2 linked regions of the Aminobacter aminovorans genome follow. The protein of the gene in region 1 interacts with the protein of each later gene in a pairwise test. Links are inferred from orthologs where the notes say so. Each region holds a gene or a part of one and is shown on either strand. Other genes may lie near its edges.

Region 1 (4,844 bases):
CATTGCTGCCACTTCTGGCAGGACATGCCGCCGCGCCGCGCCGTCGAAACGTATGTCGCGCCTTGGGCGCGGGCATGCGGCATCGCCATCGAATATTGCGACGAGCTTGATAAGGCCGACCTCGTGTTGATCGGGCCTTTCGCGCCCAAGAACCAGAATGTCGCCGGCACCCGCATGCCCGACGTAGCGGCCGGCGACTATGAGCGCGTCTTCCTGACGGGGGAGAACGCGACACCGCTGATGGACCATTGCGAATGGGCGCTGGCCTTCGACTACGAGGCCGATATCGGCAACGAGCGCTACATGCGCTACCCGCTTTATGTCTGGAGCAGCGGCGGCGATTCGATCCTGCACTGGCTGGCGGGACTGCCGTCCGAAACGCCTGAACAGCGCGCGGCCCGGCCGCACTTCTGCGCCTTCATCTACGGCAACAAGCGCGCCAAGCTCCGCCGCTGGCTGTTCCGGGGGCTGTCCCTCTACCGCAGGGTCGACGCGCCCGGGCGGGTGCAGCGCAATTGTGCCCCAATCGGCAACTCCCGCGACGACAAGCTGGCGTTCCTCAGGAAGAGGCGCTTCACCATCGCCTTCGAAAACAGCAGCGCGGCGGGCTACACCACCGAGAAGCTCGTCGATGCGATGCTCGCCGGCAGCGTGCCGATCTACTGGGGCAACCCGCGGGTCGCCGAAGACTTCGACGAGCGCTGCTTCATCAACTGGCATGCCCATGAGAAGCGCATCTGCGACAGACTTGCATTCGGCTGGCAGCCGCTGGCGCGGTCACATTTCATGCGCAAGTTGGCGACGCCGCTGACGCTGATTTCGGTGGCGCGGCGCACGGTCGCGGCCGACCGTAACCCGGCCCTCTTCGAGGCGTTCTTCGCGCAAAGCCCGCTGACGGAGAACTCGCGAAAATTCCTTAACGAGACGGCGATCGCCGGGCGCTGGGAAAAGATCCTGCAGGCGGCACAAGCGCGGGCCATGGCCAAGCAAGGCATTGCTGCCGGTTGAGCGGCGCCCCGATCTCGGCCATACCCATGGCAGACAATTCGCGCTATAGACGCCGCCACAAGGGCGAGGCCAGCCGAGGCAGATGAACAAAGTTCCGCTCAAACTCGAAGAGCTGATCGACGCGGACGCACTGCGCCGCGAACTGACGGCGCAGACCCGCGATGGCGACGGCACCGACCCCGCGGTGCGGGCCAAGGCGCTGCAGCTGTTCAAGGAACACATCGCCGCCGGCAAGAAGATCGCCGAGAACATGCTGATGGACGATGGCGGCGGCACCTGCTGTGCCGTGCGGATCTCGCACCTGATGGACGAGATCATCCGCGTCCTCTACGACTTCGCCGTCACCCACGTCTACCGCGCCAAGAACCCCTCCTCGGCGGAGCGCATGGCGGTGGTGGCCGTCGGCGGCTACGGCCGCGGCACGCTGGCGCCGGGCTCCGACATCGACCTGTTGTTCCTGCTGCCCTACAAGCAGACGCCATGGGGCGAGCAGATCGTCGAGTACATGCTCTACATGCTGTGGGACATGGGGCTGAAGGTCGGCCACGCCACCCGCAACATCGACGAGTGCATCCGCTTGTCGCGCAGCGACATCACCATCCGCACGGCGATTCTGGAGGCGCGCTTCATCTGGGGCGAGCAGAAGCTCTGCGACGAGCTGATCGACCGCTTCGACAAGGAGCTGGTGAAGGGCACGGGCCCCGAATACGTGCAGGCGAAACTCGCCGAGCGCGATGCCCGCCACGCCAAGGCAGGCGAAAGCCGCTATCTTGTCGAGCCCAACATCAAGGACGGCAAGGGCGGGCTGCGCGACCTGCACACGCTGTTCTGGATCGCCAAATATTACTACCGCGTGCGCACCGGCGCCGAGCTGATCAACAAGGGCGTGTTCACCGAAGGCGAATACGGCCAGTTCGTCGAGGCCGAGGATTTTCTCTGGGCGGTGCGCTGCCACATGCATTTTCTGACCGGCAAGCCGGAGGAGAGGCTGCATTTCGACATCCAGCGCGAAATCGCGCAGCGGCTCGGCTACACCACCCAGCCGGGGCTATCGGCGGTCGAGCGCTTCATGAAGGACTACTTCCTGGTGGCCAAGGAAGTCGGCGACCTGACCCGCATCTTCTGTGCGGCGCTGGAAGAGGAGCAGGCCAAGGACGCACCGGGCTTCCACGGGCTGCTGCAGGGCTTCTCCAGGCGGCGGCGAAAGCTTGCCGGCACCAGCGACTTCATCATCGACAACCAGCGCATCAACGTCGCCGACGACAAGGTGTATTCGCGCGACCCGGTCAATATGCTGCGCTTCTTCTGGTTCGCCGATCGGCACGGGCTGGAATTGCACCCCAATGCGCTCAAGCTTCTGACCCGCTCGCTCGGGCTGGTCGACAAGGGCCTGCGGCGCAACGAGGAGGCCAATCGCTATTTTCTTGAAATCCTGACCTCGGACCGCAGCCCCGAGCTCAACATGCGGCGCATGAACGAGGCCGGACTGCTCGGCCGACTGATCCCCGATTTCGGCAAGATCGTCGCGATGATGCAGTTCTCGATGTATCACCACTATACCGTCGATGAGCATCTGCTGCGCTGCATCGGCGTGCTCTCCGAGATCGAGCATGGCGACGGCGCCAAGATCCATCCACTCAGCCATTCGCTGATCGGCGGCCTGAAGAAGCAGCGCGAAGTGCTCTATGTCGCGGTGCTGCTGCACGATATCGCCAAGGGCCGGCCGGAGGACCATTCGGAGGCCGGCGGCAAGATCGCCCGCCGCATCTGCCCGCATATGGGGCTGTCGCCGACCGATACCGAAACCGTCGCCTGGCTGGTCGAGAACCACCTTGTGATGTCGATGACGGCGCAGACGCGCGACCTCAACGACCGCAAGACCATCGACGATTTCGCCGACGTGGTGCAGTCGGTCGAGCGACTGAAGCTTTTGCTGATCCTGACCGTCTGCGATATCCGCGGCGTCGGGCCCGGAGTGTGGAACGGCTGGAAGGGCCAGCTTCTGCGCACGTTGTATTACGAAACCGAGTTGCTGCTGACCGGCGGTTTTTCGGAGCTGTCGCGAGCGGAACGCACGGCGGCGGCACGCGAGATTTTGGCCGAGGCGCTGGCCGACTGGCCCGAGGCGGCGCGGCGGAAATATGTCAAGCTGCACTATGACAACTACCTGCTGACCGTCGACCTGGAAGACCAGAAGCGCCACGCCGAGTTCATCCGCGGCGCCGACGCGGCCGGCAAGCAACTGTCGACGATGGTGCGGACCCACGAATTCGAGGCGGTCACCGAGATCACCATCCTGGCGCAGGACCATCCGCGCCTGCTGTCGGTGATTGCAGGCGCCTGTGCGGCGGCCGGAGGCAACATCGTCGACGCACAGATCTTCACCACCGCCGACGGCCGGGCGCTCGACATCATCCTGATCTCGCGCGAATTCGACCGCGACGAGGACGAGCGGCGACGCGCCGAGCGTGTCGGCCAGCTGATCGAGGACGTGCTGTCTGGCCGGGCCTGGCTGCCGGAGATGATCGCCAAGCGGGCCAAGCCGAAGCGCGGCCAGAAGACCTTCCGCATCCAGCCGCGCGCCGAAATCCGCAATGCACTATCGAACCGTTTTTCGGTGATCGAGGTCGAGGGCCTCGACCGCCCAGGCTTCCTGTCGGAGATCACCGGCGCGCTGTCCGACCTGTCGCTCGACATCGCTTCGGCGCACATCACGACTTTCGGCGAGAAGGTGATCGACACATTCTACGTCACCGACCTGACCGGCCAGAAGATCGACAACCCGACACGGCTCGAAAACATCCGCAGCCGGCTGATCGCGACCCTTGAGGGCGCAACCGCCGAGCGGACCAAGGCCAGGGCTGCGGCCGCCGAATGACGCCAGCCATGATCCCGCCCACATCCGCAAGGCATCGTCGCGCGCCATGTCATTGATCAAGAAATTTGCGACCGTTGCCTCGGGCACGCTGATGAGCCGGGTGCTGGGCTTTGCGCGCGAGATGCTGATGGCGGCAGCGCTAGGTACCGGGCCGGTGGCCGACGCCTTCTATGCGGCGTTCCAGTTTCCCAACACCTTCCGCCGGCTGTTTGCCGAAGGCGCATTCAACGCGGCCTTCGTGCCGTTGTTCGCCAAGGAGATCGAGGCCAATGGCGTCGAGGGTGCCAAGCGCTTTTCGGAGGAAGTGTTCGGCGTGCTGTTTTCGGCACTTCTGGTACTGACGATCGCCATGGAACTGGCGATGCCGCTGATCGTGCGCTTCGTCGTGGCACCGGGTTTCGCCGACAATCACGAGAAATACGACCTGACGGTGGCGCTAGCCACCATCATGTTCCCCTATCTGATCTGCATGTCGCTGGCAGCGATGATGAGCGGCATGCTGAATTCGCTGCGCCGCTATTTCGCCGCGGCGATCGCCCCGGTGTTCCTCAACATCATCCTCGTCGGCGTGCTGGGCAATGCCTGGTATCGCGGCCATGACGGACTGACGGTCGGCTATGCGCTCGCCTGGGGCGTGCTGGCGGCAGGTCTCGTGCAGTTGATCATCGTCTGGATTGCGGTGCGCCATGCCGGCATATCGATCGGCTTCCGCCGACCGAAGCTGACGCCCAACGTCAAGCGGCTGCTGTGGCTGGCGTTGCCCGCCGCGATCACCGGCGGCATCACCCAGATCAACACCTTGATCGGCACGGCCATCGCCTCTGGCCAAGACAGTGCCGTGTCGTCGCTGAACCTTGCCGACCGGGTCTACCAGTTGCCGCTCGGCGTCGTCGGCGTTGCTGTCGCCATCGTGCTCTTGCCGGAGCTGTCGCGGGCGCTGAAGTCGGGCAACAAGGTC
Region 2 (3,694 bases), 490 kb from region 1 along the record:
TTGCCCTCGACGCGGATCTCGCCGAGCTTGAGGCCGAAGCGCTGCTCGAGCTCGATCTCGAAGACGAACGGATCACCCGAGACAAGCTTGTCGGCGTCCTCGGTGCGTTCGGTCCAGACGATGGACGAGCGGTTGGTGCCATCCTTCGTCGGCTTGAGCGGCAGCGTTGCGAAAGGGCCGGCCGGCAGGAAATGCTCCTCGGCGCGGCCGCCATGCGGGCGTTCGTGCACCACAGTGCAGACGATGCCGGACTGGCCGTATTCCCAGCGCACCGTCTTGATGCCGGCCATATCGCGCAGCTTGGAGTTGACGCCGTCGGCGGCGATGAGAAGGCGCGTGTCGATGCTGATACCGTCGGCAAGATGGACCTTGGCGCCGGCGATGGCGGCCTCGAAGGCCTGGACGGCAACACCTTCGATGATGTCGATGCCGAGTTCGGCGGCGCGGCGGCGCAGGGCGCCGTTGAGCAGCCGGTTTTCGATCATGTGGGCGAAAGGTTCGCCGGCGCCGATCTCGCCGTCGAAGGTGAGGAAGACCGGACGGACCGGGTCGGCACTCTTCGAATCGGTGATGATCATGTCGTTGATCGCCTGCGCCTCGGGCGAAATCTCTTCCCAGCAGCCGAGCTGGTCGAGCATCCGACAGGCGGCGGCGGCGATGGCGGAGGCGCGCCCGTCCTTGCGCCAGACCTCGGCGGGCGCTGCGTCAACGATGGCGATGTGCAGATTGGGCCGCGCCTGCTTGATCGAGACGGCAGTGGCGAGGCCGACATAACCGGCGCCGGCGACGAGCACGTCGAGCTGCGTCGATTTCTTGTCGTCAGATTCGCGCGTGACCATGGCGGCGTCCTTTACGGCTAGGCTTCCCGCCTTGACTCGACGGGGGCTTCCTGCTGGAAACCGGGTATACTTCGTCCCGAAAAGGGGAAAGCATGCCGGCCGGAATACAAGAGCTTCTCAGCATTCTCAATCTCGAGAAGCTGGAACACAACCTGTTCCGTGGTCGCAGCCCGCAGGTTCAGTGGCAGCGCGTGTTTGGCGGCCAGACGATTGCGCAGGCGCTGGTGGCGGCACAGCGCACCGTTGACGCGGACCGGCACGTGCATTCGCTGCACGGCTACTTCATGCGCCCCGGCGACATCACCGTGCCAATCATCTACGAAGTCGACCGCATCCGCGATGGAGGAAGCTTCACCACGCGGCGCGTCGTGGCGATCCAGCACGGCCATGCGATCTTTTCTCTCGAAGCGTCGTTCCAGGTCGAGGAGCAGGGCCTGGAATACCAGATGCCGATGCCGCTCGACGTGACGCCGCCGGAAGAGCTGAAGTCGCAGCGCGAGCTGCTGCAGGAAGCAACCCATGTGCCCGAGCAGATCAGGCTGTTCTGGGCCAAGGAGCGGCCGCTTGAACTGAGGCCCGTCTATGCCGAGCATTATTCGAGCCGGGACAAGCTGCCGCCGCTGCAGAAGGTGTGGATCCGCCTGACGGGGCCGGTGCCGAACGACCGCGCACTGCGCTGTGCGGTGCTTGCCTATCTTTCCGACATGACGCTGCTCGATACGGCAACTTTTGCCCATGGTCGCGGCATCTTCGATCCCGACATCCAGGCGGCGAGCATCGACCACGCCATGTGGTTCCATCGCGAGCATTCGCTCGACGGCTGGCTGCTCTACACCCAGGACAGCCCGTCGACCTCGGGTTCGCGCGGCTTCACGCGGGGCGCGCTCTATGCCCAGGACGGCACGCTGGTCGCCTCGGTGGCACAGGAAGGGCTGATACGCCTGCGCACCAAGCCTACGAAATAGGCATTTTGGATAATTTGCACATTCCGTGAGCAGATGCTTTGCTGCGCCTGCGAAGGAAGTCGCTTGCGTCCAGCACATTTTCCTTAAATTTCAGACGGTTGGCTTGTGCCGGGGCAAACTGGCACGGAGCTTGAATAGCCTTGGTCACTCACCGGTGGTCTTCGGGTCCGCTGGCGACGTCTGCAACGCGGGGGACCCGCATCAGCAAGGGGTGAAACCTGATGAAAATCGTGATGGCTATCATCAAGCCGTTCAAGCTCGACGAGGTACGCGAAGCGCTGACCAATGTCGGCATCCAGGGCCTGACCGTCACCGAAGTCAAAGGCTACGGACGGCAGAAGGGACATACCGAGATTTACCGCGGCGCCGAATATGCCGTGAGCTTCCTGCCCAAGATCAAGATCGAAGTCGCCGTCTCGACCGACCTCGTCGACAAGGCCGTGGAAGCGATCACCGGTGCCGCCAAGACCGGCCAGATCGGCGACGGCAAGATATTCGTCTTCGGCATCGACCAAGCCGTGCGTATCCGTACCGGCGAAACCGACACTGACGCGCTCTGAGCGGGCCAACCAATTCTCATGGAGACCTCAATGCAAATTCCAACCTCATTGAAGACGGCAGCGCGGACGGCCCTTGTCGGTACGCTTGCGCTGACCGCCCTGGGAACGGTCGTGGCCTTCGCCCAGGAAGCCGCACCCGCGGCAGCAGATGCCGCTGCAGCCGCGCCCGCGCCCGCCGACGTCATGGAAAAAGGCGACGTCGCCTGGATGCTGACCTCGTCGCTGCTGGTGCTGTTCATGGCACTGCCGGGCCTGGCGCTGTTCTATGGCGGCCTGGTGCGCGCCAAGAACATGCTGTCGGTGCTGATGCAGTGCACAATGATCGTGGCGCTGGTGATCGTGATCTGGACGTTCTGGGGCTACTCGATGGCCTTTGGCGACGCGCCTAGCCCGTATTGGGGCGGCCTCGGAAAGGCATTCCTTGCCGGCGTGACGCCCGAGAGCATGGCGGCGACCTTCACCAAGGGCATCGTCATCCCCGAATACGTCTTCATCGTCTTCCAGATGACCTTTGCCTGCATCACGCCGGCGCTGATCGTCGGCGCCTTTGCCGAGCGCATCAAGTTCTCGGCTGTGCTTCTTTTCGTGGCGCTGTGGGTGACGGTCGTCTACTTCCCGATCGCCCATATGGTCTGGGATTCGGATGGCCTGATCTATGGCTGGGGCGCGCTTGATTTCGCCGGCGGCACCGTCGTGCACATCAATGCAGGCATCGCTGCCCTGGTCGGCGCGCTGGTGATCGGCAAGCGCACCGGCTACGGCAAGGACAACATGGCTCCGCACTCAATGACGCTGACCATGGTCGGCGCCTCGATCCTGTGGGTCGGCTGGTTCGGATTCAATGCCGGCTCCAACCTCGAAGCCAATGGCGGCGCAGCCCTGGCCATGATCAACACATTCACCGCCACTGCCGGCGCGATCCTCGCCTGGGTGATCATCGAAGTCGTTGCCCGCGGCAAGGCGTCGATGCTGGGTGCGGCCTCCGGCATGGTGGCGGGCCTCGTTGCGGTGACACCGGCTGCCGGCTTCGTCGGCCCGGTCGGCGCCATCGCACTGGGCGCGATCGCCTCGGTGATCTGCTACTTCTTCGTGGCAGTGGTTAAGATCAAGCTGGGCTACGACGATTCGCTCGATGTGTTCGGCATCCACGGCGTCGGCGGCATTGTCGGCGCCATCGGCACCGGCGTCTTCAATGCCAAGGCGCTGGGCGGCATCGGCTACGGCGAAATGTCGATCGGCGGCCAGGTGTGGACGCAGTTCCTCGCTGTGTCGGTGACGGTCATCTGGTGCGGCATCGGCTCGCTGGTGATCTACAAGCTGGTCGATCTGC

The links. Proteins that work in one complex are often made in the same cells at the same time.
Region 2: the proteins of DY201_RS02345 (region 1) and DY201_RS04735 interact in binary tests that used the Escherichia coli proteins (3 or more experiments, as listed by UniProt). The link is inferred for Aminobacter aminovorans from one-to-one orthologs.

The regions. Positions count from the first base shown.
Region 1 is NZ_UFSM01000001.1:475,727-480,570, forward strand. What follows is about bases 782-4,086. They hold DY201_RS02345 ([protein-PII] uridylyltransferase), read left to right. Parts: upstream 782-1,090; coding sequence 1,091-3,886; downstream 3,887-4,086. Other genes in these bases: DY201_RS02340 (glycosyltransferase family 10 domain-containing protein), read left to right, coding at 782-1,008; murJ (murein biosynthesis integral membrane protein MurJ), read left to right, coding at 3,933-4,086. Outside these bases: more of DY201_RS02340, read left to right, coding at 1-781; more of murJ, read left to right, coding at 4,087-4,844.
Region 2 is NZ_UFSM01000001.1:967,568-971,261, forward strand. The notes cover bases 770-3,694. They hold DY201_RS04735 (P-II family nitrogen regulator), read left to right. Parts: upstream 770-2,025; coding sequence 2,026-2,364; downstream 2,365-3,694. Other genes in these bases: DY201_RS04725 (ubiquinone biosynthesis hydroxylase), read right to left, coding at 770-839; DY201_RS04730 (acyl-CoA thioesterase), read left to right, coding at 932-1,804; DY201_RS04740 (ammonium transporter), read left to right, coding at 2,395-3,694. In the rest of the region: more of DY201_RS04725, read right to left, coding at 1-769. UniProt on the Escherichia coli protein: Involved in the regulation of nitrogen metabolism. Regulates the activity of its targets by protein-protein interaction in response to the nitrogen status of the cell.